Flavisolibacter tropicus: one gene and its partner. The protein of the gene in region 1 interacts with the protein of each later gene in a pairwise test. Links are inferred from orthologs where the notes say so. Each region holds a gene or a part of one and is shown in the gene's direction. Other genes may lie near its edges. The genes, in order: mrdA and SY85_RS06450.

Evidence for each region.
Region 2: the proteins of mrdA (region 1) and SY85_RS06450 interact in binary tests that used the Escherichia coli proteins (3 or more experiments, as listed by UniProt). The link is inferred for Flavisolibacter tropicus from one-to-one orthologs.

What each region holds. Positions count from the first base shown.
Region 1 is NZ_CP011390.1:4,357,488-4,372,617, forward strand. The notes cover bases 5,545-8,452. They hold mrdA (penicillin-binding protein 2), read left to right. Parts: upstream 5,545-5,899; coding sequence 5,900-8,005; downstream 8,006-8,452. Other genes in these bases: rodA (rod shape-determining protein RodA), read left to right, coding at 8,005-8,452. Outside these bases: SY85_RS18655 (glutathione peroxidase), read right to left, coding at 1-19; SY85_RS18660 (T9SS type A sorting domain-containing protein), read left to right, coding at 361-4,053; SY85_RS18665 (aldehyde dehydrogenase), read right to left, coding at 4,099-5,472; more of rodA, read left to right, coding at 8,453-9,342; SY85_RS18685 (MBL fold metallo-hydrolase), read left to right, coding at 9,541-10,278; SY85_RS18690 (tryptophan 2,3-dioxygenase), read right to left, coding at 10,414-11,565; purD (phosphoribosylamine--glycine ligase), read right to left, coding at 11,713-12,999; SY85_RS18700 (peptide MFS transporter), read left to right, coding at 13,124-14,701; SY85_RS18705 (peptide MFS transporter), read left to right, coding at 14,771-15,130. UniProt on the Escherichia coli protein: Catalyzes cross-linking of the peptidoglycan cell wall. Responsible for the determination of the rod shape of the cell. Is probably required for lateral peptidoglycan synthesis and maintenance of the correct diameter during lateral and centripetal growth.
Region 2 is NZ_CP011390.1:1,532,704-1,547,970, forward strand. What follows is about bases 11,672-14,716. They hold SY85_RS06450 (penicillin-binding protein 1A), read left to right. Parts: upstream 11,672-11,991; coding sequence 11,992-14,442; downstream 14,443-14,716. Other genes in these bases: porW (type IX secretion system periplasmic lipoprotein PorW/SprE), read left to right, coding at 11,672-11,884; SY85_RS06455 (hypothetical protein), read right to left, coding at 14,611-14,716. In the rest of the region: SY85_RS06395 (putative porin), read right to left, coding at 1-1,920; SY85_RS06400 (purine-nucleoside phosphorylase), read right to left, coding at 1,963-2,784; SY85_RS06405 (hypothetical protein), read right to left, coding at 2,815-3,624; sucC (ADP-forming succinate--CoA ligase subunit beta), read left to right, coding at 4,210-5,427; SY85_RS06415 (GNAT family N-acetyltransferase), read left to right, coding at 5,926-6,414; SY85_RS06420 (SprT-like domain-containing protein), read right to left, coding at 6,765-7,415; SY85_RS06425 (hypothetical protein), read right to left, coding at 7,408-7,806; SY85_RS06430 (AtpZ/AtpI family protein), read right to left, coding at 7,793-8,032; SY85_RS06435 (bactofilin family protein), read right to left, coding at 8,007-8,411; SY85_RS06440 (hypothetical protein), read right to left, coding at 8,423-8,818; more of porW, read left to right, coding at 8,939-11,671; more of SY85_RS06455, read right to left, coding at 14,717-15,207. UniProt on the Escherichia coli protein: Cell wall formation. Synthesis of cross-linked peptidoglycan from the lipid intermediates.

The sequences.
Region 1 (15,130 bases):
TTCCTTTTGTCAACCTCATGATCAGTGGGTAAAGACGTGATAATATGCGTTGCCGTAGAGTCATATAGCCAAAACGTTTATATAGCAAATACTATACATGTTTTTCTTTATAAATATGTGCAAATAGCTACGTATATGTACGTAGCCTCCTTCCCTATAAAATGCTTAAAGCGATTTTATCGGTTATTGCAAGATACCATTTTTGAACGGCTGCATGGTATAATTGAAAAGAGTATCGTATACGTTCATGATGCAACTCAAGTTGATGCTCTTTAAGGCAACTGTTCTGACAGTTTGTTAATGATCGTTGCTTTAGAATGTTGACGTGTTTGACCCAATAAACCTAAATCCACTATGAAGATGAAAACCAGGTCCCATATCCTGTGGGGAAAACCGATCTTCCTGCTCTTTTTTCTATTGTTGTTGGCTGCTCAGGGTTTTGCACAAACTTGTTCTGGCTTGAGTTTTTCCTGCACTACTACAGAGTCGTTGTGTGTATCTACGGGTTCTATTACAGTAACGGTTACGGGTGGAGTAGGACCGTTTAACTTCCAAGTCATTGGCCCTACTTCTACGCCGTATACATCCAGCAATGTTATCACTGGTTTACGTCCCGGCTCGTACAAGGTTATTGTTCAAGACGTTGGTAGCAGTGGTTGTACGTTAGAGCAAGATGGTGTTGTTGTTAGCGGAACGTACACCGCACAAAGCTTTTTCCTGACAAAAACCAATCCGGGTTGCTCCAATGCCGATGGTGTGATACGTATTGGTTCCGCTACTGGCGGGCGACCATCTTTTACTTACACCATCATGGCGGGTTCTGCTTCTGGGGTGGGTTCTAATAACACTACAGGTACTTTCTCCAATTTAATACCTGGCGATTATTACATACAGTCGGAAGACGCCTGTCATAACCTGGTAACACGCTCCATTGCAATCCCCGATTTTAGTTGGTCCATAAATAGTGTTTCCATCAACCGATCGGTATGCGATAGCGCCGATGCGGTGGTAGGCCTGCTTGACAACAAAGGAAACACTAATGCCTCCGGTTCCATCTTTGCCGGCTATATGTATGGTGTTGTAAATGCAGTGGGCGATACTACCTGGTCATCTACACGCTCTTTTCGCTTTCGTGCTGGTAAAAAGCTATCTGGTCAAATAGTAGTGAAGGATCCTTGTGGCGTTGTAAAAACACAAACCTGGACAGTACCTGCCTTGCAAATACCATCATTGGGAGCTACTGTAGCTACCAGCAATTACCGCTGCGATAGCTCATTTACGGCTGCCATTACCACTCCGCTGGGACTCATCACTCCCAATTACTGTATCTACAACAGTAGCAGTGTATTGATAGGCTGTAATACCACGGGCACATTTACTAACCTGGCTTATGGATCGTATTGCATTAAAATGACCGATGGCTGTTATGATACTACTATTAGCCGTTGTTTTACAAGTACGCCACCCAAACCTTCGGTGGCTGCTACTGTGCAGGAATCCAATCAAACCTGTACTACGTTTACGGCTACAGTTACAGGAAGGGTGAATATATCTGGGGCCACTTACTGCCTGGTAAAAGACGATGGCTCTAATGGTATAGTGGAATGTAATGCTACAGGTGTCTTTACCAATGTGCCCTATGGTCCTTATTGCATCAACATCAAGAATGATCCTTATTGTTACGATACCACTATTAAACGTTGTTTTATAGCTACCCGACCATTACCTGTTATCAATGCGGTGCGCATGACCAGCCTGGCCTGTAATACGTTGATTGTAGACACGCTTCAGGGCCACTCCAGTACATCTGCTACCCAGTTCTGTTTATACAAAGAGGATGGTACCCTTTGGGCGTGTAACAGTACGGGTGTGTTTGATAATATACCACATGGCAACTACTGCATCCGTTCGCTATCTGAATGTGGCGATTTATCGGCGCCGTATTGCTTTAATACACAAAACAACACACCTACGGTGGGTAATGATGTGATACGAACAGACCGTACTTGTAAAACCTTTACGGCCTATATCAGTGATACAAGCCGGCTGGTGAACCCCGTTTATGAGATCTACAACGATCTTAATGTTTTGATTGCTACCAACAATACAGGCATATTTCATAATCTGCGCTATGGCACCTATTGTATGAAGATCAAGAATGATCCCACTTGTATTGATATGACCTTTACCCGTTGCTTTACCGAAACAAAACCACCGGCCACAATTAGTGCCACACTGACACAGTCCAACACTACCTGTACAGCTTTTACGGCGAATATTACGGGTACCGGACTTACAACGCCAAGGTACTATTTACTGAATGCCAGTAATGATACCATAGCAAGGAATACAACCGGTGTGTTTCCTAATCTACCTTATGGCTCGTATTGCGGCGTAATTATAGATGGGTGTGAAGATACCTTGCGGGTGTGCCAAACCTTTGAGCCCCTGCGTGGTATTACGCTGAGCAGTTGGATCTCCTGTAACGCCGGCAATTCAACGGTGGCAGCGCAAATGACCAGCAAGAACAATCCATATAACTTTTACTTCTATCACCCCGATGGTCGGTTGCTCCATTCCGTTATAGGCACCTGGAGTAACTGGCAAAGTGTTGATCTGCCGGGCTTGCCTGCCGGCGCTCAATATAAAATAGTAGGAGTGGACAACTGCGGCCGCCGCGACTCTGCCTATGTTACACCGCAGGCTAGTTCACTCACAAAGAGCCTTTCTATACGACAGCGCTGCCCTAGTGGCACCTGGGCATCTGGCTCCGGAGATCTAACGGTAACTTCCTACTCGGCTACGTTTGGCACTGTTACGCCTCGCCTCATCAAAAAAGATGCGGTTGCTATTAGCCAAAGCTATACCACGCGCAGCGGTAATATATACATGTTCCAGGACCTTGGTCCTGCCACCTATGTCATTGAATATACGGTAAACCAGTGCGGCACCAAACAGTACGATACGGTCGTTGTTAACCCTTATGTAGCACCCTCTCAGCAAAACTCAGCCATCTACCAGTGTGACAACAATAGCTTTAGTGTAAACTCTATTGTTGTCAATGGTGCCGGACCGTTCACCTATGAAATTATCGGAAGCACACCGGCCAGTCCAAGTATTGTTACTGGCCCACAGGCCAGTCCATTCTTCAACATCAACAATGGCGTAGCCTACAGTCTTATCAACCTGCGTGCTACAGATGCTTGTGGCAATTCCGCTCTCGACGATGCCCATGTATTGCCATTGGGTAACCTGGTAATTACCAGAACCAGTAATTGTTTGTACCGTACCATTACCTTATCGGTCGATGCCATTTCTGGCGCTACTTATCAATGGTATAAAAAGACAAGTGCTGTAGATAGCGTACTAATCGGAACCGGTAGAGCTTATACCATTCCCTACATGCTGGAGCCTGATATTGCCACCTATGTTAGTAAAACATCTGTCAATAGTAGTTGTCTGACCAAGTTGTCGTATATCAATATGACGGGTAACTGTGATGGTATAACACTGGCGGTATCGCTGCAAGTGAATGGGAAAAAGACTACAAAAGGCAACCAGCTGGTTTGGAATATAGAGCCTGGCCAAAGCGGAGCCGTATATACGATAGAAAGAAAGACCGATATGGAAAGCAGTTTTAAAACCATTGCTAATGGTGGTTATGAGGCGGTGGGATCTGACAAATATTCTTTTATGGATGAAAGCCCTTACAATGGCACCAACCTGTACCGCATCAAAAAAATAGTGTCAAACGGAATAGTAGAGTATAGTAATACCATGGCTATTGTAAACAGTACCACTAGTATCAATGTATTTCCAAATCCGGTAAAAGAGTCTTTTACTATTTCTATTCATACTGAAAAGACCACGAATTACGTTGTAGCTTTTTATACCATAGATGGCCGCCTGATCTTTCAAAAACAACTGAATGGTATTACAGATACGGCCATCACTTATCCAACACCTGCAGGATTAAAAGCGGGTACCTACCTGTTGCGGATTACAAACCAGTCAACAGGAGGTAGTGAAAACCGGAAACTCTTGTTTCAATAAATGCGAATTGATGTACAGTAAAAAGTCCCGCCAAAGCGGGACTTTTTATTTGATCAGTTTTTTAAACAAGTTGAGTTTGCCTTTAAACGGTGGGTATTTAATGGCAGGGTCTAACCAGGTCGCTGTTTTCATGATGCCTTTTTGGTGACTAAAAGTGTCAAACGAAAAGCGCCCGTGGTAGGCTCCAATACCACTAGTGCCCCGGCCACCAAAGGGTAGCTGATGGTTGGTCAAATGCCAGCTGGCATTGTTGATACAACCGCCACCAAAAGGAATGGACTTGAGCCAGTGATTTGCCCGGTCATTGCTGGAAGTAAACACATACAGGGCCAGCGGGTTCTTATGCGTGCGGATGATCCGGTATACATCCTCTTCCTGCTCCCATGTAAGCACCGGAAGCAAGGGGCCAAAGATCTCTTCCTGCATCACAGGGGCATCTAATGGCGGGTTATCTAACAAAGTTGGTTCAATAAAATGAGTGGCAGCGTCGATTCGGCCACCATAGATCACGTGTTCCTTTTGTATATAACTGGTCAGGCGGTGAAACGATTTGTCGTTTACAATCTTGCCAAAATGATAATCGCGTACACCTTCCGTATTATAAAAGGCTCCTATCTGCTGCTTTAATTCTTTAAGAAAAGCATCCTTTATACTGACATGTAGCAGTAAGTAATCGGGTGCCACACACATCTGGCCGGCATTGGAAAACTTGGTTAGTGCAATGCGTTTAGCAGCTATTTTCAGATTAGCGTCTTTTTCAATGATACAGGGGCTTTTACCACCCAGTTCCAGTGTAACCGGCACCAGCTTTTTGGCTGCCATCTCGTAAATAACAGTACCAATTTGTGTGCTGCCGGTGTAGAATACGTGATCAAACCGGAAGTTGTTCATCATCTGTGGAATCACTGTCGCCCCATCGCCCTGTATTATACTTATATAACGCTGGTCAAACGTTTCAGTAATGATCGTTTCCAGGATAGAGGCTGTGGCGGGTGCAAATTCACTGGGTTTCAATACTACACAGTTCCCAGCAGCAATAGCGCCAACCAGCGGTGATAGTAAAAGCTGCACCGGGTAGTTCCAGGGGCTAATGATCAAAACCACGCCCAAAGGTTCGGGCAGGATAAAACTCTTGCCAGGGAAGTTCAGCAGGTTGGTGCCTACCCGCTTAGGCCGCATCCACTTTTTTAAATGCTTCAGGGCATAATTTATTTCAGCAACGGTAAAGCCGATCTCTGTTACCCAGGCCTCTTCCTTATTCTTCTTTAGGTCTTTGGCTAAAGCATCATATATCGCTTCTTCATGCTGGTACAAGGCAGCTTTCAGCTTTTCCAGCTGTTCCTTCCGAAAAGCATATGAATGGGTAGCGCCGGAGGCAAAATAAGTTTGTTGCTCTTGTAATTGAAGGGCCCTGTCCATAATACACAAGGTAAGTGAATGCCGTGAAACGTCAAACGTGAGACGTGAAGCCCCACCCGGCCTCCCCGAAGGGGAAGGGAGCCAACGCGCAAAACCAGAAGATCAATCACTTTCTATTTCTTTATCTGTATTGCTCATTGAGCGTTGAATATTGAGCATTGAACATTCCTTCTTCTTTTCGAATTTCGCGTTTCCCATTTTGCATTTTCCTCCCTTCTCCTTCTCTCCTTAGCTCACAGGTTTCTCTATCCAGTGACTTATTGACTTCTCTTTTCTTTCCTTTCCCTCCTTTTTCTCCTAGCTCTAACAAACAATTAAGACTTTGGAATTGCGCATCTACTTAGTTTTCAAAAATTTTGCAGAAGATTGATCGCAGCATCGTAGAAACATTCTTACTTCGTATATCTATTCCCCGGATTTCTAATTTATGTCGGTATTTAACCAATCGCGGAGCTATATCATACGCCTGTTATTCCTGGTCGTTTTTCTTGTCATCATTGGTCAACTGTTCAACCTTCAAGTGCTGTCAGGAAAATACCAACAACTGGCACAGGCAAATGCCGTTTTCCGCAAAGTAGTGTACCCGCCACGAGGCATCATCTTCGACCGCAAGGGTAAGGCTATCTTAAATAACACTTTAATGTACGACCTGATGGTAACCCCATCACAGGTCAAGAACGTAGATACTTCATTTCTCTGTCAGCTATTGGAGATAGATACAGCCGTCTTTAAGCAGCGCATGGTGGAAGCCATTGTTCGCAACGGGCGGTTTCGTCCTTCTTCTTTTGAGGAGCTTTTAAGTCCTGAAAAATATGCACGCCTGGAAGAGAATATGTGGCGTTTCAGCAGTGGCTTTTACCTGCAACAGCGTCCTGTAAGAGTTTATCCGTTCAACGCCGCCCCACACGTAATGGGCTATGTGGGTGAGGTAGACTCTGGTATCATTGCCCGCTCTGGTGGTTTTTACCAGGCTGGCGACTACGTGGGCCGCAGTGGATTAGAAGCTTATTATGAAAGGGTACTGATGGGTCAGCGCGGTGTGCAGTTTATGATCAAAGACAACAAGAACCGCTTGGTAGGTCAATATGAGAATGGGCAGTTTGATACAGCAGCGATAGCTGGTAGAGGACTGCGCACCTTTATAGATATAGATATTCAGCAGCTGGCTGAGAAACTAATGGCCAATAAAGTAGGGGCTGTGGTAGCACTCGAGCCTAAAACGGGTGGTATCATTGCCATGGTCTCCGGCCCCAATTATGATCCCAATGCCTTGACCGGCTCTGAAAAAAAGAAAAACTATTCTAAGCTAGTATTAGATGTAGCCGGCCCCTTGTTGAACCGAGCTATTGCTGGTACCTATCCTCCAGGCTCTACGTTTAAACCAATTGGTGGTCTTGTGGCGCTAGATGAAGGGTTGATCACGCCTAGGTTTGGTTACCCATGTGGCGGTCGTTACTATGCCTGTGGTATTGGAAAGCCTGCTTGTACACACTCTGGTGGTGGCCACGCTGCCACTTTGCGCCTGGCAATTGCTAACTCTTGTAACTCCTATTTTACCCATGTATACCGCATGGCAGTAGATAACCCCAAGTACCGTAATGTAGAAGAGGGCTATGCTGTATGGAGGCATTACCTCAATAACTTTGGATTGGGGGTACAATTGGGTGTTGACTTACCGGGTGAATACAGAAAATCCGGTATTCCGGATACATCCGTTTATAACCGGGTTTACCGCAACTCCTGGAGTTCTTGTACCAACCTGACCTTGGGTATAGGACAGGATATGATGCTGGCTACCCCACTGCAGTTAGCCAACTCCATGTGCATCATTGCAAACAAAGGCTATTACTATACCCCACATTTTGTAAGAGATATTGATGGCGAAACAAAAGATGATACCATCCTAAATAAATTCCGTCAAAAACACGAAGTTTTGACACATATCTCCGATACAGCTTTTGAAGCAGTGATCAGTGGTATGCAGGATGTGGTAGAAATAGGTACAGCTCGTGTGGCCAAAGTACCGGGCTTTAATGTATGTGCTAAAACAGGTACGGCAGAAAACTACCGGATCATTGATCGCAAAAAGGTGAAGCTGAAAGATAACTCCATGTTTGTGTGCTTTGCTCCACGCGAAAATCCAAAGATCGCTATTGCTGTAGTAGTAGAGAACGCGGGCTTTGGTGCTACCTGGGGTGGTAACATTGCACAGCTCTTAATGGAAAAATACCTGACGGATTCGCTGCGTCCTGAGCGGGCTAAAGAGGCCGAGCGTATTGCCAGTAGCAATCTGATGCCTCCTTATCTATCACGGTTACAATACATTGAGGACTCTACGCGTGCACGTCTCTATTTTGACCTGACCAAAGACAGCAGCTATCTTAGAAAATATATTCACAGAGGATTACCGTCTGCCCCGGCTAAGAAAGACTCTTCGGCCCCCAAGCCCAAGACCCGCCTGGCCTACTTGCCAATTTGGGAAGCTGTATTGCCTAAAGAACTAATTGATCTTAAAAAGAAATCCGTAGCCTAATGAGCAAGAGTAAGGGAAGTATTTCAAAAGGAGTGGATGTTATAACCATCTGGTTGTATATCCTGTTAGTGGGTATCGGGCTGACGGCCATCTTTGCGGTAACGTATAAGGAAGGCGATCCCATCATCTCCAGCTTTTTTACCTTCAAAACTGATTACAGTAAGCAGTTTGTCTTTTTTATCGTTTCGTTTATCATAGGAATCTTCATACTGGTCACCGATAGTAAGTTCTTCCCGGCAACCGCCAACCTCTGGTATGCCGTAGGGATCTTCCTGCTATTGCTGGTGTTTCCATTTCACTCCAATGTAAAGGGAACAGAGTCGATCATCCGTTTGGGAGGTATTCAGTTTCAGCCGGCCGAGTTCTGTAAGGTCTGTGTATGCCTGGCGCTGGCCAAGTACATTTCTCTACCCGATATGGATTTTAGCAAAAAGCGCTCGCAGCTTATTGCAGCAGCTATTGCCCTTACCCCGGCATTGATCACTATCGCGCAAAAAGAAACAGGTCTGGCCCTGGTGTATTTCTCTTTCTTTTTAGTGATGTACCGAGAAGGCTTACCACCTACCATTTTGATCATTGCCTTTTCTATTGCCGCCCTGGTAATTGCTTCCATAGTAATTGAGCCTAATACACTAGCTATTTCGCTTACTGTTATTGCGGGGTTGGTTATCCTGTTGAACAGGCGCCAGATTCGGAAGCATAAAGGTCTTTTGGTGCCCATTATCGCCTTGTGGTTTGTATGTGTAGGTATACAGCGTTTTGCCGTGCCATTCCTGTTTGCCAATGTGTTACAAAAGCACCAGGTGGAGCGTATTTATTCACTGTTCGGTAAAGACAATCCTTATTCAGAAGGCCCAATGATTGCTAACGCTGCCGGAGCTCCCAAAAAAGACAATACCGCCGACTACAATGTGCGACAATCAAAGATTGCCATTGGCTCGGGAGGATTACTGGGTAAAGGTTTGTTACAGGGTACCCAAACCCGCTATGACTTTGTACCCGAGCAGCGTACCGACTTTATCTTTTGTACAATAGGAGAGGGCTTTGGCTTTGTAGGTACTACCGTATTGTTATTGGTCTATCTCTTGCTGCTTTTCCGGATTATTATTCTGGCCGAGCGACAACGAAGTGTGTTCAGTCGATGCTATGCCTATGGTGTAGCCGCCGTTTTATTCTTCCACATTGCCATTAATGTGGCCATGACGGTGGGACTAGCACCCGTAATTGGTATCCCATTACCATTTGTAAGCTATGGCGGTACGGCCTTACTTACGTTTACCATTCTGCTGTTCATCCTGATTCGACTGGATGCAGACCGGCAGATGGTATTGCGATAACCCCCTGTCCCCCCTAAAGGGGAGACTTAGGCTTATTATACTGCCGTTATACAATCATCTTTATAGATAAATCATAAATAAGAATGCCTCCTAAAGGAGGCATTCTTATTTAACTCATATTACTAAGTAACAGGTTCTGTAAAAGGAAAACAACGCTCTAAGTCTCCCCTTTAGGGGGACAGGGGGTATCTTTGCGCCATGAAAGTGATTCCATTATCCGAGGGCTCATTTACGATAGATAAAACCAAGCTATTTGTGCCCTTTGATGAACAGACAGATGTATTGAATGAGCGCCCCATTGGAAGCTTATTAGTAGAGATCCAGCCTTTCCTGGTTATTACCTCAAAAGATGTGTTGTTGCTAGACGCTGGTTTAGGATATAATACTCCTGATGGCAAATTGCAAATCCATGAAAATATACGCGCTGCAGGCTATGAACCCGGGCAGGTAACTAAAGTATTGATGTCGCATCTGCACAAAGACCATGCAGGTGGTGTCAGCAACTCTAGATCCCGTGTTCTCAACTTCCCGAATGCAACCTATTACGTACAAAAGCGGGAGCTGGATTTCGCCTTGGCAAAAGGCCTACCCTCGTTTTTGCCGGAGGAGCTAGAACCACTACTAAATTCACCACAAGTAAAGTTTTTAAATGATGATGAAGGCACCATTGATGACTATATAACTTACTGGCATACCGGCGCCCATTCACCCAATCACCAGGTGTTTTGGATCAGGGAAGAAGGTGAGACCATCTTCTTTGGTGGTGATGATGCTCCCCAGTTGCAGCAAATGAAAGTGCGTTATAAAACCAAGTACGACTTTGATCCTGAAAAAGCCATGCACCTGCGCAAACAATGGTGGGAGCAGGGCAATAAAGAAGGCTGGCAGTTTTTGTTCTATCACGATATCAAACACGCAACGTACAAGCAGGCATAGACAAGCTTGTGAATGGTCAATGGTGAGTAGCTAGCGCACAAGGCCCAAAGATTAAACAGTGCTACATAAAAAAAGCACTCCGTTAGTGGAGTGCTTTTCGTTTATAAAGCTATTTGTAAATAATAATACTCGTTGCTAAGCGGGCCTTGTGCTATGGGTCCTTCCCCCTTCGGGGGAGTTGGAGGGGGCTGCAAATCCCAACTTCTGCTCAATCGCCTTTGGCAATTGTGGTAGTCTTCTTCTTTCAATAAGGAAAGATGTTAACTGCGCAATCTCCTTAAAGATATAGTGCTTGTCAGCAGCTGATTTTAAGTAGTCTTTACCACTGCTTCCACCTGTTCCAATACGGGTACCGATCATGCGGTGCACCATATTCATATGGCGGTGACGCCAGGTGCTTAGTTGCTCGTCGATCTCCAAAAGATTATTCAACAGCTGGAAGGGCAGTTGTAATAAAGGATAGCCGCGATACAGCATGATGAACAAAGCAGCACGATTAGCTTTAGCAGAAAGCGTATAGTGTGTTTCCTTGTGCTCAAACATCACTTCATGGAATGCTTCCAGGTTGTTCTTTTCGGCTTCCGCAAGACTGTTGCTGTAACTATTGGTATAGGCCACCCAGAATGGGTGAATATCATTGGTTTTTGATGGAGAGAGCTCTTTCCATGCTTCTGCATCATCAAAGAAAGGCATACGCTCCAGCCAGTCGTTCACCAATTGTAAGAAAGATTGGTTGGTCTCAGCCTGTTTGATCAGGTCTACGTGTTCCTGGCGTAACTGCGCGGTGTAGTATTCTTTTCCGTGGCGGTACTCAAACTTCAATCCTAGTTTGGCTTCCAACAGTTTAAACTGCCAGCTCTGAAAACCAGAAGCCGGACGCAGCATATCGCGGAAGTCCAGGAAGTCCATAGGTGTCATGGTTTCCAGGATATCAATTTGATGTACCAGCACACGCAGGATCACAACCATGCGGTTCAGGCGGTGAACCACAGTTTGCAACTCCGGTGAGTTATCATTCAGCGAAGGCTGTCGCATAATAGCAACCAGTGAATCTGCCTCGTGATGCAGCTGCTTGAACCATAGCTCATAGGCCTGATGGATGATGATAAACAACATTTCATCATGGGCAGAGGCATTCAGCTTATCGCTTTCAGGAAACTGTGCGTTTAGAATTTTGTCCAGTTGTAAATAATCGTGGTAATGCACGTCACCTGATCCAGACACTTGGCTTGCTCCAAAGGGGCAACCTTGACTTGTAGTGTCGTTTTTCAATTCATTAGCAGACATATCGTTGTACTTACTTGAGAAATTAGTTTATAAACTATGTTTTGGTTTCATATAGTGCTTCCCCATTCACGTCTCATCACTCATCACTCACGCTGCTTGCCCTATTGCGTGCAGCGTGTAGCGTTCAGCTTGCAGCTTTCTCACCACTCACGAGATAAACTCATACCCAATATCACTTCTATAATACTTGTCTTCAAAGTCTATCGTATCCATAATGGTCTTAGCATTGTCCACCGCTGCTTCAACAGTATCAGCAAGCGCTGTTACGCAAAATACGCGACCACCATTGGTAACAATGGTTCCATCTATATCCTTTGTTCCTGCATGAAATACAAAAACATCATTGCCCTGTTCAAACTCTTTCAGACCACTAATGGGTAGTCCTTTTTTGTGTTCATTAGGGTATCCACCGCTTACAGCCATTATTGTGGTTGCAAAACGGCTATCATGTTCTATAGGGGTGTTGGTCAGTTCTCCTTTAGCAGTAGCTGTTAAGAGTTCTACCAGGTCATTCTTCAACCGGGGCATTACTACTTCTGTTTCCGGGTCACCCATGCGGCAGTTGTATTCAATAACATAAGGTTCATCACCCACTTTCATCAAGCCAATGAAGACGAAGCCTTTATAATCCAGGTTATCTTTTTGCAGTCCTTTTACGGTAGGTTCTACAACTTTAGTAATCACCTTTTGCATGAAGGTATTGTCGGCAAATGGAACCGGGCTTACGGCACCCATGCCACCGGTGTTAAGACCCGTATCACCTTCTCCCACACGCTTATAATCTTTTGCTTCGGGCAGCACTACATAGTTGTTGCCGTCGGTCAATACAAATACAGAGAGCTCAATTCCATCTAAATATTCTTCTACTACCACGCGCTTACCGGCTTCGCCAAATTTGGCGCGTTGGATCATCAGCTCAAATTCAGAAACGGCTTCAACATGGTTCTGGCAGATGATTACACCCTTACCAGCAGCCAGACCATCTGCTTTTAATACAATAGGTAAGGTATGACGGTGCAGGTATTCTACTCCATCCGTAAAATTTTCGGTTGTGAATTCCCGGTAGGCGGCAGTTGGAATGCCGTGGCGGTCCATAAAAGCCTTGGCAAAGGCCTTACTACCCTCCAGTTGGGCGGCTTCCTGTGAAGGACCAATGATCAGCAAATGTTGCGTGGCAGGGTCTGTTTTCAAATAATTAACTAAACCTTTTACTAAAGGTTCTTCCGGACCTATCACAACAAGTTCAATATTGCGTTCTAAACAAGTAGTTTTGATTGCTTCGAAATCCGTAACGCTAAAAGAAAGGTTAGTACCATGTTGTGCAGTGCCGGTATTACCGGGTGCTATAAACAACTGGTCACAAAACTTGCTTTGCGTCAATTTCCAGGCAAGCGCATGCTCTCGTCCGCCCGAGCCTAATAATAAAATATTCATGAGGAGGGAGATAATGTGGTGCGAAGTTCGGGGAAGAAGGTGAAAGAACAGAAATATATCTGACAACGGTATTTTTCACTATTTTGTACCCCTCATCAATAAAATGTCTAACGAAAAGGCTATTATGAATTCAACTATTCTAGAAAAAGACGTACCCCAGAAAGGTCACCCAAAAGGTTTGTATGTGTTGTTTGCCACAGAGATGTGGGAACGTTTTAACTACTATGGCATGCGCGCCATCCTGGTGCTGTTCATGACCAAAGCATTGTTGTTTGATAAGGCTTTTGCTTCCAACTTATATGGAAGCTATACAGGGCTGGTGTATTTAACACCCTTGATCGGTGGTTACATGGCCGACAGATATTGGGGTAACAAACGCTCCATTATTGTTGGTGGATTGATCATGGCCATCGGAGAATTTTTATTGTTCTTCTGTGGTTCATTATATAATAGCTCGGAATCGTTGTCAACGCTTCTATTCTTTTCCGGCCTAGGCTTTATGATTGCCGGTAATGGATTCTTTAAACCAAATATTTCTTCTTTAGTTGGTCAGTTATATCCTAAAGGAGACAGACGCATTGATGCAGCCTATACCATCTTCTATATGGGTATCAACGTAGGTGGTGCTTTTGGACCTTTCCTTTGCGGTTTGGTAGGTGACACCGGAAACCCAGCTGATTTTAAATGGGCCTTCCTGGTGGCCGGTATTGGTATGTTGATCAGCGTAGTAGTTCAACTACTTTTTCATAACAAATATGTTAAAGATCCAAAATCAGGCGAGGTGCTTGGCTTAACACCTACAACTCATGTAAACGTTGATGAGACTGATAAAGGCGATGTGTTGAAGCCAGTAAGTACTCCAAGCAAAGCAACCAACCCGTTTTTGATGGCGGTTGGGTTGTTATTGTTCTCTTTCCTTGCAGTTGGTTTGATCTATGTAGATGCCAAAGTATTTAGTTACTTATTCTATTTATTGATCGCTTCTATCGTGTTGATTGCTTCGATCATCTTTACCGATAAGAAATTGACAAGCGGTGAGAAAACAAGAGTAGCTGTGATTTTCATCGTATCCTTCTTCGTGATCTTTTTCTGGAGTGCCTTCGAGCAAGCCGGTGCTTCATTGACATACTTTGCCGAAGAGCAAACACAACGCCAGGTAGGTTCATTTACAGTGCCTGCCAGCTGGTTCCAGTCGTTGAATTCCGTTTTTGTTGTGGCTTTTGCCCCTCTATTTGCCTGGTTATGGGTTAAGATGGGAAAAAGAGAGCCGTCTTCGCCTACTAAAATGGCATTAGGTCTGTTCTTGTTAGCAGTAGGTTATCTATGGATTGGCTTTGGTGTAAAAGATGTAGCGCCAGGTGTAAAAGTGAGCATGATCTGGTTAACAGGTATGTACGCTTTGCATACATGGGGTGAACTGTGTTTATCTCCTATTGGTTTATCAATGGTAAACAAACTGGCTCCATTGAAATTTGCTTCTTTACTAATGGCCGTTTGGTTTACAGCTAATGCATTTGCCAATAACCTGGCTGGAAAGCTAAGTGCCTTGTATCCAGAAGCTGGCAAGCCTACCGTTTTCCTTGGTTATCAAATGACCAATATGAATGACTTCTTTATGTTGTTCGTAGGTATGGCAGGTGTTGCTTCTATCATCTTGTTCCTGCTTTCTAAGAAGCTGCAGACGATGATGAATGCTAAATAATCACACAATATATTAATTCACAAGGGTGGTGTTTTTTACATCACCCTTCTTTTTGTAAACACATGAATTATGTTTAAGAAACATCCGAAGGCGCTTCCTTTTTTGTTTTTTTCTGAAATGTGGGAACGCTTTGGCTACTACTTGATGGTGGGCATCTTTACGCTTTACCTCAAAGATGTAAAAGCTGGTTTTTCCATGACGGAAGCGGAGGCCGCTGATCTCTATGGAACCTTTATTGCCCTTGTATTCTTAACACCTTTCTTAGGTGGCCTGCTGGCCGATCGTTACCTGGGTTATCGCAAATCCATCATTGCAGGCGGTCTCTTAATGGCAGTAGGTTACAGTCTGATGTTTGTACACAGCCTGGCTACTGTATATACAGCTATGACGCTGGTGATCATTGGTAATGGTTTCTTTAAGCCTAATATC
Region 2 (15,267 bases), 2.8 Mb from region 1 along the record:
AGGGTAATCGGGTGCAGAAAAGTTTTCATTTGTGAACGTAATGCCATTTGAAAACTTAAATGCATTCAAATTTTCCGCTCTTATGTATGCCTGGAAACCACGAATGCGGAAATTGAAATAAGCATGGATATCAGGCTTGTTCTTAATAGAAGTAGTATCCTGAAATACAAACTGTCCATTGACAGGCGAATAGTTATCTGCATCAAAAGGTGTATGATAGCGAATATCAATCCCGGTAGACATAAACAGGTTTCTAAAGAAATTACCCTCAAATGCTATGCGGTTACGTGTTAAAAACAAAGGAACATTTACATCCACATTACCGGTTTTCTGCTGCAAATATGCCTCCATGTACCAGTTCACATGACGTGCAACTTTGAATGTTTTAAAAGCGCTAATACGTAATATGTTGAATAAGGCACTCTCCTGCTCTACGGTATAAAAGTTTTTATAATAGAGGTAGTTACCCATTAGAAAATAATCGCCCCCGAGACTAAGCTTCAATTTAGGGTTTGAAATGGTTGCAAAAATGTGGGAGGTATTTTCTTTATTCAACGACAATGTTGGATTAAAGTTAAAACTACTCAGCCCTTTTTGAATATACGCCGGAGATCGGTTACTGTTTTCAAAACCTACTTGTAGACTACCTAACTTGCTACTAAGCAAACGCTGCAAGCTTATATAGGCATGATAGTCGCCTTGATTGTATCCACTAACATGCAAACGTCCGGATGCTAACATATCCCATTTCTGGTTTCGGGTACGGTTGCGATACTCACCATGTAAAACGGTATTGACAAAGTTTTCTTTGTTACCGTCCTTCACCTTTCCATTTAACAATTGCAGCTCTGCCCCAAGCTTTAAAAACTGTTGCAGGTTCTTGGCATCTGGGAACGTGTAGATGGAAAAGTCATTATTTAACTCACGCCAACGGTCTTGTAAATACACTGTATCCCCTGTGTGTAATTGAATATTATAGTAGGCGGGATAATAGGTTGTATCAACTGAATAATCCTGAAATGTATAGCGGTTGCGGCGATACTGGAAAGTATGTTCAAACCGGAGGCGCGGATAAAACAACGGTATAACAGTTGAATCCGTTACAATTGAATCTTTCTTACCGAAATCATATTGCTGACGGAGCAATCCAACAAACTCGCGGTAATCATTACCTGTAACCAAGCTTACACCGAACGGAGTACGCGTATAATCTTCGTTTTGAGGGCCAAACTTGGTAGGAATTGAAATCCGTTCTTCAAACACAGGATCATCCATATAGTTCCTGTCATTACGAATGCCACCATTTTCAGCTACCTGTAGCTTATTACCAATTAAGGCAACATAATTATTGTAACGCTTATTGGGTGATTGATACCAGGAAGTAAAGAGATAATTATTGTGATTCGAACGTTGGTTTTTCAAATACCCGGGACTATTGATCAATCGATAGTGCAATCCAATATTCCAGTAAGGTTTAAAGTTTTGCGTATGATGTACTTGAATGATTTGCTGCGTTTTGCTTCCTAATAAATAGGCCAGCTCTGTATAAGGCCGGGTAGTATTAAAAAACTGAATCTTATCTGCTGTCCATTTATATAAATCCAAAGCATGAAACCCGGGATCAAAACCAGTACGAATAATTGGAGCAAATAAAATGGAATGGGCCGCTGTACCCGTATTACCTAAATAATTATAAGTAGTGGGAACCGGAAATCGTCGATAAAAATCGTTAATGGAGGAGTCCAACGAATAACTGCGTGTAGAGTCCAGATAACGGGCACTAATAGTTATACTGTCCTCAAACTTATTCCGACGTTGTAAGCTATCATTGTTTCCACCACCGCCGCCACCTTTAAAGCGGTTACCAATATCCCGAATAACGCCTTGCGCTTGTACACCAGGTGCACTAAGCAAGAGCATTAAAGCAAAAAGGAGTTGGTATATACGTTTAATCTGCACGAATTAATTGACGCTTCTTATTAGCTCACGAAATATAGTAGAGAACTTAGGTTCTGCTGCTGTTGCTGCTTCCAAAACCTCTTCATGCGTTATAATGTTATCTTCCTCACGGATACCGATATCAGTAATTACGCTCATGGCAAATACGTCCATACCCATATGTACAGCAGTTATTACCTCCTGAACGGTACTCATTCCTACCGCATCTCCACCTAGCACATGAATCATTTTATACTCAGCCCGTGTTTCAAAAGTTGGACCTGTAACACCAAAGTACACGCCTTCTTTTAATTCAATACCTTGCTCAGCAGCTATTGCTTTAGCTTTAACAATTAATTCTTTTTTATAGGGCTCGCTCATATCAGGAAAACGAGGTCCTAAGCGATCGTCATTTTTACCCAATAGAGGATTTACAATGGCCAAGGAAATATGATCATTAATGATCATTAAATCCCCTACTTTCAAACCAGGCTTAACCCCACCAGCGGCATTTGAAATCAATAATGTAGTAACACCCAATAGTTTTAAAACTCGAATGGGAAATACAACTTCCTCTGCCCGGTAGCCTTCATAAAAATGAAAGCGGCCAGCCATAGCTATTATAGGTTTATCGGCAATTGTACCAATGATCAACTTACCATGATGTCCCTCAACGGTAGACACCGGAAAGTGTGGAATATCCTCATAGGGTATTTCCTTTTCAATTACAATTTCTTTGGTAAAGTTTCCTAAGCCACTTCCCAACACCACTGCTGTTCTAATGGGTTGAGAAATCAACGGTTGTAAAAAAGCCGCGGCTGCTTGCAGTTTTGAATATGCGTCCATAAAAAGTGCCGCAAAGATAACCTTACTGTGTTAATATGGGTATTTATATAAGTCACAATATTCTTCATCACACACCAGCTTACGCCAGACGGGGTGTTGCCACACATCTTTGTAATCATACCATCGCCCATTGACCTTTATCTTGTTGTACACCAAACGTGTACCATGACTATAATCGGTATACCAATTGGCATGCCCGGTGTAGAGAGGCTGAATAGGTTTTCCATTTAACTGGTGCCAGCCATAGATAGCGACTTTATCAAGCCGATTTTCCTTAACCAGTTTCCCGGTAGTAACAATATCCTTCTTAATTCCACCTATTAAACCTTTCTGCCCTTTTCGCTGGCCTTCTATGATCAGGTGATGTTGATACATGGTGGGTGTGCTATCCCGAAAGGCAAACATAGGTACAGGTTCCAGCTTTACTTTTGCGGCTGCATAAATAGCATCGACCAGTTTTCGCGTGGGTAGAAAACAATGGAATTGATCAGCCAGTTTCTGCGCTGTTATAGGCGTAAGACAAACCCGCACCCAATCTGTATTCGTTCCCACACTCAAATAATCTGGTGTTACATATATAATAGCTTTTATCGTTTTCTGACTGGCCGTATCGAAAAGTTGTAAATGTACAGGTGTCAATTGCTGTAAGAATGAAGGCATATTTCCCTTCGAAATCTCGGCAATAACCATGGAATCTCTTTTTCGCCAATCATTGGCTGCGCCCTCTTTAAATAAAATAGTACCCGCCTTTCTATCTGAAGTTGTTTTTTGTAAAACCAGCTTAGGAGCAGACGAACATCCTATAACAATAAATCCTAAAAAAACTAACAGCCCTTTCATACTGGAAAGATCATAAAAAATATACATGAGTTGACAAAAGACAAAAAAATCAAATTAGACAAAAGCTGCCTTTCTGATTTTGCATTGACATATTCAATAAGGTGTCGAATTAAATAACCACTATACTTACCTTATTGTGCGCGGCTTTGTTTCGATATTTATGATCTTTTTCTTCCCTATAACACACATTTATCCTGTATATATCTCGTCTCTATTAGGGGCGAGATATATACGAGATATATACGAGTTATATACGGGTTATATACGGGTTATATACGAGATATTGCAGAATGAGGGCAGGCAATAAGCAGGTTACTGGCTATATGCGCAGTTTCTATTTATAAAAGGACTGTTTTATCTAACAGTGGGTCCTTTCTTAATATTGGTAATCAACCATCACTTCTTCTGCTGGCCCTCCCTCCTAAAAGCAGGACAGAAGCAGCTGAAAACCCGTCATCAGCAAACGCTTTGTTTATTCAAAATTGAGATTTGCTTATTGGCAGACTGATTCTCTTATCTTTGCCGCAAATTTTTAACATGAAGTGCAGAAAGCATTTCATCTAACCTTAATTAAATTATTTACAGATGAATTTGCACGAATACCAGGCAAAAGAACTGTTGAAGAAATACAATGTGCCTGTGCAAGAAGGATTCGCTTGTAGCACACCTCAGGAAGCCGAAGAAGCGTACCGTACCATTAAGACTACTTACGGCAGCAGCTTTGCTGTAGTAAAAGCTCAAATTCATGCGGGTGGTCGCGGTAAAGGGAAGATCCGTGAAACAGGCATCAACGGTGTGAAAGTTGCTAAATCGCTGGAAGAAGTGAGCGATTTCGCTACAAAGATCTTAGGTGGTACACTGGTAACCATTCAAACAGGCGAAGCTGGTAAAGTGGTAAATAAGATTTACGTAGCGCAGGACATGTACTATGATGGTCCAACTGAGCGTAAAGAATTCTATCTGTCTATCCTTTTAGATCGTTCTAATGGTCAGAATGTAATTATGTACAGCACAGAGGGTGGAATGGACATTGAAGAAGTGGCTCATAACACTCCTGAAAAAATATTTAAAGAGTGGGTATACCCAGGTGGTGGCTTAAACGGTTACCAGGCTCGTAAGATTGCTTTCAACCTTGGCTTGAGTGGTGAAGCATTCAAGAACATGACCAAGTTCGTTACCAACCTGTATAATGCTTATATCGGTTTGGATTGCGCTATGTTGGAAATCAACCCATTGTTTAAAGCTGCTGATGATAAGATCGTAGCAGTAGACTGTAAGATGGGACTGGACGACAACTCATTGATGCGTCACCCAGACCTGGCACAACTGCGCGATATTTCTGAAGAAGATCCTACAGAAGTAGAAGCAGGTAAATACAACCTGAACTTTGTGAAACTGGATGGTAACGTAGGTTGTATGGTAAACGGCGCTGGTTTGGCTATGGCTACAATGGATATGATCAAATTAAGTGGTGGTGAGCCAGCTAACTTCCTGGACGTAGGTGGTACAGCTAACGCTACTACTGTAGAAGCAGGTTTCCGCATTATCATGAAGGATCCTAAAGTAAAAGCAATCCTTATCAATATATTCGGTGGAATTGTACGTTGTGACCGTGTGGCACAAGGTGTAATTGACGCTTATAAAAACATGGGCAATATCGAAATTCCAATCATTGTACGTTTACAAGGTACCAATGCTGAGGAAGCCAAGAAGTTGATTGATGAGAGTGGTTTAAAAGTGCAGTCAGCTATTTTATTAAGTGAAGCAGCTGCATTGGTAAACCAAGCAGTTTCAGCAGCATAAGTTTCAACAACTGATTCTTTATAAAACCCAGCTAATCAGCTGGGTTTTCTTTTTTTCTAGTACTTGCTTCTACACTTATAGTAATAAGCAAAAAAATTCCCCTCTTAAGAGGGGAACCCAGTTTCATCAGGCGCGGACAGATTAGGTTAATTGTTGCTGGCAAAACGCCTGGTTTAGTTTTTCATAAGGATTGGAAGTTGGTTTTTCGGACTCGGATTTTTTTGGTTTTTCGGATACTTGATTAGCTTTTCATGGCTATTGGATAATGTTTCCGAGAGAAAAGTTAAAATGGTTTCCATCTTTTTATTATAGGCAGTCGACTTTGTTTATACCACTAACTGAAAGACTTAAAACCCGCTACAGGATTGCACTTAGCCATTTGAACATAGGAATTTTTATATACATATGATTAAAAATCAATGCGTTATTATTTAGAATTTATAGTCCATTTAAAACAATCATTTTACCAAGACAGTTGGTTAAAGTAACATTGCATTCATGCTTACTAATGTTCAAATCAGACCCATTCAATTAAATGATAACCCTGGCATTGCACAGGTTATTCGAACTACCCTGGAAGAATTTGGTGCCAATAAACCAGGTACGGTTTACTTTGATAATAGCACCGATCATCTCTTTGAACTGTTTCAGGTGCCAGGTGCTATTTACCATGTAGCAGTACTTGATGGCGAGATTATCGGTGGCGGTGGCATCTACCCCACGGAGGGCCTACCCACCGATACATGTGAACTAGTAAAAATGTATGTGCTTAAAAAAGTAAGAGGCATTGGTCTGGGACGGGCTCTTATTCAAAAAAGCTTAGACTATGCGAAAGAGGCTGGTTATAAAAATGTGTATTTAGAAACAATGCCTGAACTGCAGCAAGCATTGGCCACCTATCAAAAGTTTGGCTTTGAGTATATCAACCAGCCATTGGGCAATTCCGGCCATTTTGGTTGCGACTTGTGGATGTTGAAAGAGCTGTAAAGACCGATTTCAACCAGAGAGCGCTTCGCGCTGATTGGTGTCACGCAGAGGCGCTAGGAACGCAGGGAAAAAGTTTCGCACAGAGGAAAGGGGAAAAGGAGTAGGATTTCACGCAAAGATTAAAAGGCGTTAAGAAGCACAAAGAGTAATAAACAAGAAACAAGGAATGATGAAAGTAGAAGGGAGAAAATGTTCAATGAAGAAATAGAACTATAAAACAAAAGCACTCAGATTAAAAGAGTGCTTTTGTTTTATAATACGGTTTGAACTTCTGATATTGTGCGTTGGCCCTACTCACCGCTCACCAATGACCATTCACGAGCTTGGCTTCTTCCGCGCTGCCTTACCCTTTAAGGGCCGGGGGTGAGCAAAGGGCCGTGTCCAGTAAGTTCTTCTACCTCATAAACTGGGCTAAACAAGTACAAGCGTCCAGTCTTTACTTCTACGCATTTAAAGCGTTTGCGCATCTTCTCCCCTTTCTGAAATATGCGGCCGTCGTGTGTTTTAAAAAGTGCGTTATGCAATACTTCCTCCACCATCTTTAAGTGACTAGGGGTGTCATCATAATTTTTTAACGTACGCAGTAATATTTCGTCTGCACAACTGCTAGCGGCGGGGTTGTGCAACGTCCTTAAAAGAGCCTGTTTTATATCATCAGGGAAGGTGCCGTTTTGTATAAATTGTGCCAGCAACTGGCCAAAGATGCTTTTCCATTCTTTACCATGAGAGGCTACACTATTGCCATATTGCTCATACTGAAGCAGGTGAGCAATTTCGTGTATTAAAGTGATCAGGAAAGCATATGGATTTAAATTCCCATTGACACTGATACGGTGATTTTTATCACGGGTGCGGTGTCTATAATCGCCTAAAATGCTTTTCCTTTCCTGGGCAACTGTCAAATGCACCTTATACTGGTGCAAATACTGCAAAACAGGCTCAAAGGTATTAGGTGGCAGGTAATCCTGAAGTTTATGGATTGGTGCCTCTTTTTTAGCCATTGGGATTCTTCTTCAGCAGCTTTGTCAACGAACTCACCTCCAAAAACGTGTACAAAAGGTATAAGCCCATTAAAGCAAATAAAGCCGGTTTGTTTAAATCTTTTTTATAGATCGCTATATAAACTAAGGCAGCAATCATACAAGCAAATAGTTTTATTGTAATACTGCCAAATACACCTCGCACAAACGCATGCGGATTAGTGCTTTTCAAACTACGGATAGCAATCAACGCAGAAACGATCGTAACTAAAAACAAGATTAGATTTCCAATAATCAATACATTTTGATCAGCCCCCCAGCGGGCAAGCATAGATTTCCCAGAAATAAAGAATGCATTAAGTGCAATAAATAGAAATAGAATAACAAACAGCGGCCGTCTACGATTCTGCATTCGTCTTGTTTCGTTTAGAGGTTTCTTTAATCAATTTATAAATCATTAAGCAGAGCACAACAAACGGCAGTATCCAAACCAAGAGTGGTAAGGGCGCCTTTAGCCATGCATCTGCTTTATAGCCAACAAAAACGGCAATTCCCAAGGCAGCAAAGATCTGGCTACCCAAACCTGCATAACGCATGAGGTCGGAAGAAGGTTTATTTTGCTTTTGCTGGTAACTCATTTTCAGTCATTTGCACAATATTGGCTACTGCAGCTCCCATCTGGCAATGGCCATTAAAGGTGGTGGTGGGGTCTACTTGTAATTTAGCTGCTGTAATATTGCCTTCTATGGTTCCTTCAGATTTTAACTGAAGCAGGTCTTTTACAATAATATTACCTTTCACTTTTCCAGTAATATCTGCCTGTTGCCCCTCTATATTTCCATCCACAAAACCTGTGGGTCCCACTATGATCTTAGCGTTGCAACGAATATTACCTTTAATAGTTCCATCTATCCGAAGGTCATTATCACTAATAACATCTCCCTGAAAGGTAGTGCCAGCGCTGATTAGCGTAGCGCTATTAGGTGTACGGTCGTTTGGTTGTTTTTCTTTAAACATAAGATAGCGGTTTAGTCGTTAGAAAATTCTTCTTGAGGAAGTTGCAATTGAGTGGTGTCCAAATTTTGGTTAGCATCGCCACTTAGCACCTTTTTAACGTCATTAATATACTGCGTTTGAAAGTGTATCTGTTTTTCTAGTGAATCTGTAACATACTTCAATTGCCGGTATTCTCTACCTATACTTGCACTTCCGTAACCGGGAATATAGTATTTCAACGGGGTAAATACAACTAAAGCCACTGTTAAACCAACCAATAAGACAAAAAGGGTACTAAAAGCTATATAAACACTCATACGAGAAAGGCGGAATGTGACCACTTCTTCATAGGTATCATCATTCATTATCACCAACCGGTATCTATTCTGCAGACGTTTTAAGGTGGAGCCTGCTTCCATTTTGGCCATAGTACGATATTGAGCTTTAAAGGTAGCGTAAACAATGTCGCAAGGTCCAAAATTTATCCTATCTTTTATACTAAATTGTTTGAAAATCAGTTATTACTCTTTTAGTTTGCGCTTTTGATCATGGTATTTTCACGATATATAGTTCGCTTTTTTTGCCTGCTTTTATTAACAATTGCCTATAATACTTCAATAGCGCAACTGGGTTTTGATCTGGATATCAAAAAGCCAGAACCCTATGATAACCGAGAATTAAAATCAGAAAAAACAACTACTACCAAGCTAAAAGCCCCACAACGGTTTTTTCAAAACACCTATACTCACTACAATTACTTTTATAATTCAAAGACAAAGCTTAATAACATACTGGAGCGGGCCAAAGAGGCTCACCGGGACAACTATGCAACCCTCCTTCCCTTTTACAACTATTCCTTATCGGTTACCGCACAGGACAGCGTTCAACTAGACTCTGTGATCTATAAAGCAAAGACGGGCATAGTTTTGCATGACTTACGAAACGACTGGATTGATGACCTATATCTTTTATGGGGTGTTTCCTACTACATGAGGCAGCAGTTTGACTCCGCCTACCAAATGTTTCAATTCATCAATTATGCCTTTGCCGAGAAAGAAAAAGATGGTTATTATAAATACATAGGCAGTCCAGCAGATGGTGCTAAAACTACAAGTATTGTAACTAAAGAAAATGAAAGTGTTCTAAATCGAATGGTGGCTGACCCTCCTAGTAGAAACATTGCACTTATATGGTTGGCCCGTACACAAATACAACGAAAAAATTACGCCCAATCAGGAAGTCTATTGGCTTTATTAAAAGCAGACCCTTTCTTTCCTGAACGATTAAAAGGCGCCTTAGAAGAAACACAGGCATTTTGGTTTTACAGACAAAACATGTGGGACAGCGCTGGAAGCCATTTAGTGGCAGCCTTGGGTGAAGCAAAGAATAAACAGGAACGTGCGCGTTGGGAGTTCCTGGCAGGTCAGCTTTTTGAACGCTCTAGTCAATCAGAGAACGCAGCAAACTATTATACTAAAGCCATTGGCCATACAACAGATCCTGTATTGGATATTTACGCACGCCTTAATCTTGTACGAATCAATAAAGAAGGTGGTAATAACTATATAGACAAGAACATTGAGGCACTCTTAAAAATGGCCAAAAAGGATAAATATCAAGATTACCGAGATGTTATTTATACAATGGCTGCTCAGATGGAAATTGAGCGACAAAACTTTGAGGCAGCGCAACTGTATCTTGCCCAAGCAGCTAAGTACCGTACAGACAATATAGAAGCCAAGAACAGCGCCAATATGCAATTGGCAAATCTTGCTTATGATCGTCATGACTATATACATGCCGCAGCTTATTATGATAGCATAAACATCCAAGAGGTCTCAAACGAAGACATTGACCGCTTAATAGAACGCAAAACTAATTTATCGCGCTTAATAGCTCATCTGAATATTATACAACGACAAGACAGTTTACAACACATAGCTGCGCTGCCTGAAGAAGAACGTGATGCTATTGTCAAAAAAATGGTGCGTCAGCTCAGAAAACAGCAGGGACTTAAAGATGAAGAACCTACCAAAGCTGCCGTGATAGCTGGCCCATCTTCAGATGCCTTTACTATACAGCAGCCTAAAGGCGATTGGTATTTTTATAATGCTAGTTTAAAAACAGCAGGAGCAAGCACATTTAAGCAAGTTTGGGGCAACCGTCCTAACGTAGACAATTGGCGACGCCAAAGTGAGATAACAGCCCAACTGAATAGAAACAATCCATCAGCGAATTCAAAAGGCGGTATAACTAGCACCGGTTCAGTGGACAATAACTCAAACTCCCCCAGTTATGAATCCCTGATAAGCCAATTACCCTTAACGCCAGAAGGCCTACAACGATCTAATGACAGCATCTCAAGAGCCCTCTTTAGTTCGGGTAGTATGTATGTGAATCAGCTTGAAGATTATCCATCAGCTATTACCACACTTGAACAATTGCGCAGCCGTTTTAAAGAAGGGTATGACGAAGCACAAGCACTGTTTCATTTATATTACAGCTATACCAAGGTAGGCGAACCAGCCAAAGCAGCCAGCATTAAAAACCTCCTAATAGAAAAATATCCAAATAGTAGGTATGCATCTATCTTGACAACAGGGAAAGACCCTCAATCCTCAAAGCCAAGAGAAGATATTACCAAAACTTATGAAGGCATCTACGATCTGTATTTGGAAGGAAAGTTTTCAGAAGCTCAGGAAGCTAAACGTAAGGCAGATAGTATTTATCATACCAACTACTGGTCTCCACAATTACTCTATATAGAAGCGGTATATCATATTAAACAGCGGGAAGATAGTGTAGCACAAGAAAAGCTAGCCATGTTAATTGAACTTCATGGAGGAACGCCAATAGGAGCAAAAGCTAAAAATTTAAGTAATGTACTGAGCCGTCGCAAAGAGATTGAAACTGAATTGGCCAATCTCCAAATAGAACGCCCGAAAGAGGACACCATTTATATAGAACCAATGCCGACGGCGCCAAATGTTGTAAAGAAAGAGACCGTAAATGCCCGTCCAAAAGATTCAATCGTTATAGCACAACCAGTTGCAGCTAAACCTGTGGTTGATACTACCACACGAAAAGCTGTTGTAACAAAACCCGGCTCACCATTCAGTTATAAGCCTGATGCCCAACAATATGTGGCGGTCATATTGAATAAAGTAGATGTCGTTTTTGTTAATGAAGCTAAAAATGCATTTAACCGTTATAATAAAGAACAATTCTACAACCTCCCCTTAGAAACTAACCTTGTTAATATTAACGATGATGTAAAGGTGGTTTTAATTGGAAACTTTAGTAGTGCTCAAGGCGCCATTGATTATATACAAAAGACCAAGCCTATTACAGCTAGTGAAATTGTTCCCTGGCTCAAAGGAGGCAAGTTCTCTTTCAGCCTGATTTCTGAAGAAAATCTCCGCATTGTGACCGAAACCAAAGAATTTGATACCTATCTGAAATTTTTGGAGCAAAACTTGCCTGTTAAATTTTAACCTAGCATTACACCCTATTAATTAGCTTTGACTTATTCTAAGAGTGTAAGCCTTATGTAAACACATAGGTCAATGCATCATTCTATGAAAACCATAAAACCCTACAGATGAAAAAAAGTGTTCGCATTTTTTGGATTGTCTTTTTTACTGGCTTTGGCATTTTTGTAATGGTTATTTTACTGGCCATGATGGGCGCATTTGGAAAGATGCCTTCACTGAGACAATTGGAAAACCCCAGCTTATTGCAGTCCTCAGAAGTATATGCTTCTGATGGCACCTTGATGGGGAAATACTATTTAGAAAAAGGAAATCGTAGTAACGTTGACTATAAAGATATTTCCAAGCATGTTATTGATGCACTGATTGCAACAGAAGATGAACGTTTTTATGACCACTCGGGCGTTGACGTAAAATCGACTTTGCGCGCTGTCGTATTACTTGGTAAAGAAGGAGGTGGTTCTACTATAACGCAGCAGTTGGCAAAAAACCTTTTTAATGGAGAAGGTGCAAGCAATGCATTAGAACGCGGTATACAAAAAATAAAAGAATATATAATCGCCATTAGGTTAGAGCGCAATTTTACCAAACAGGAAATTCTTGCCTTATACCTAAACGCTGTACCATTTGGAAACAATATTTATGGTATTAGAAATGCCGCGAAAAGCTATTTTCAAAAAGAGCCAGACCGCCTAAATCCGGAAGAGGCTGCCTTATTAGTAGGTATGCTGAAAGGCAACACCCTTTATAATCCACTTCGAAATCCTGTAGCAGCTAGAGACCGCAGGAATGTTGTTTTAGGACAAATGGAGAAAAACGGATTTTTAACAGCCGCAAAATTAGAACAACTAAAGGCCCTACCTGTGAAAATTAACTATAAGAAAATGGATGAGAACACAGGCTATGCTCCCTATTTCCGTGAAGTGTTACGCGACGAGTTAAAAAATATTCTAAAAGATTTGGAACGGCCAGATGGCGAACCTTATGATATTTACGATGATGGTTTGAAAATTTATACAACCATTAATCCACGCATGCAGGAATATGCAGAAGAAGCTGTTGCCCAACAAATGCCTCTTTTGCAAAAGTCCTTAAATACACAACGCAATATTAAAACTGGCAATGTTTGGAAAGGACATGATAATGTTCTTGAGGCTTCTATGCGTGCTAGTGACCGTTGGCGTTTTTTGAAAGATGAAGGATTAAGTGATGCTGAGATAAAAAAGACTTTTTATCAAAAAGTGCCAATGAAAATTTTTGCGTGGACAGCAAAGCGTGAGAAGGATACAGTAATGACGCCCATGGATTCTATAAAATATCATAGACAAATGCTTCAAACTTCGTTTATGGTTATGGATCCGGTAACCGGCGAAGTAAAAGCTTGGGTAGGCGGTATTGACTTCAAAACGTATAAGTACGACCACGCTAACTTGAAAACTAAACGCCAGGTAGGTTCTACCATAAAGCCATTGCTTTATGCACAAGCTATGGAAGAGCGTGGATTCACTATGGAAAGTGAAGTACTGGATCAGCAACAGGACTTTGGTGGAGGACGATTAGTACCCGCTACTAGTAAAACATGTTCTGGCCGATCTATGTCTATGGCATCTGCCCTAGCCTGGTCAAAGAACTGTGCAACCGCCTATATTATGAAACAGGTAGGACCTGCGCAGTTTGCCAACTTCCTGGAGCGTATTAATATTCCTACAAAAGTAGAGCCTCATCCATCTATTGCACTCGGCTCTTGTGATTTGTCACTTTATGAGATGATGTGGGGCTATAGCATTTTTGCTGGAAGAGGCTTTTCAACGAAGCCTTATTTTATCAGTCGTATTGAAGACCGTAATGGCAATGTGATTAAACGATTTGATTATAGCACAAACCGTAAAGAAGTAATCAGCGAGGTAACGGCCTATAATATGTGTAAAATGATGGAAGGTCCTGTTACAAAAGGTACGGCAGCAGGCTTAATGTATCGATTAGGCGCCACTGAAATGGGAGGTAAAACCGGAACTACAAATGACAACGCCGACGCCTGGTTTATGGGCTACACTCCTCAATTATTAGCAGGCACTTGGATTGGTTGTGATGACCGCTTTATTCGCATTGAAAGTAACTCGGGTATGGGAGGCCAAGCTGCTCGCCCCATTTGGGAAGCATTCTTTAAAAAGGTCTATGCCGATAAAAGTTTAGGAATATCTAAAGAAGCAACTTTCCCCAAACCAGCAGATCTGGATAATAAAATGATTGATGCAGATCCTGCTTCTATTATTGAAGATAATCTTGAGAATGCTGAAGGCAATGACTTTGGAGTAGGAAATGCAAATGATTATAGTTTAGATGAATCATACGACTCTATTGGTGCGGAATCCAAACGACCAGTAGATGACAATAACAATGCAATTAAGCCAACCACTAAACCTAAAAAAGACAGTTCTACTCAAAAAACACCAAAGATTGGTGAAATGAATACTGAAGAAAAGAAAGAGAAGAAAGGATTTCTTAAAGGCATATTTGGTGGCAAGAAAAATAAAGAGAATAAACAATCTAACGAATACTAAATAGTAAAAGCCAATAATAAAGCCCTGCACAAAATGCAGGGCTTTATTATTGATATCAAATTCTTATTGTAATTACTTATTTCAGCAAACCATTTACTATTTAATTATGAAGCATAAAAAAGAAAGCACTACCGAGGTAGTGCTTTCTTTTTAGCAGTCTATTAAAACTTACTTACCAATAGTACCGGCAATACCAATACTATTAAAGAAATGATAAGCAGAAGTTGTATTTGTTACAGGAACACGATATTGAGAGCTAATGAAGATTGCAGCTTCATTAAATAAATTAAACTTTAAACCACCTCCTAAAGGAAGGAAAGCACCTGCTTTTCCATTATATAAACTTGCGCCAACACCAACGTTAATATAAGGAGTAAAGAAAAAATTATCTGGCAGCATCTTTAAATTCAAAGAAGCATCTGTTTCCAATAAAAACTTATCAGAAGACGGCGTTTCATCATCAACACTAAATTTAACGAAAGAACCAGCCATAGTTGCAGCAAAGTCAACGTGGTTTTGCAAACCTTTGAAATAAGTAACAGCAATGCCAGGAGACATTTCTTTGGTTTTAGCCCATTGATCATTATTAAATACAGAACCAATTGAGCCAGAACGAATACGGCCAGGTGTTTGAAAATCGTTTAGAACGAAGCTTACAGCTAAAGCCTTGGGTCTTATATAATTGGTATTTGAGGTAGTGTTTTGAGCAAAACCATTGAATGCAAAGGCAGCCAATGCCACTACAGACACCATAAATTTCTTCATAAGTAGGTTGGTTGATTATTTTAAAGGGACAAATTTAACAGCTCTGCAGTAAATATCTAA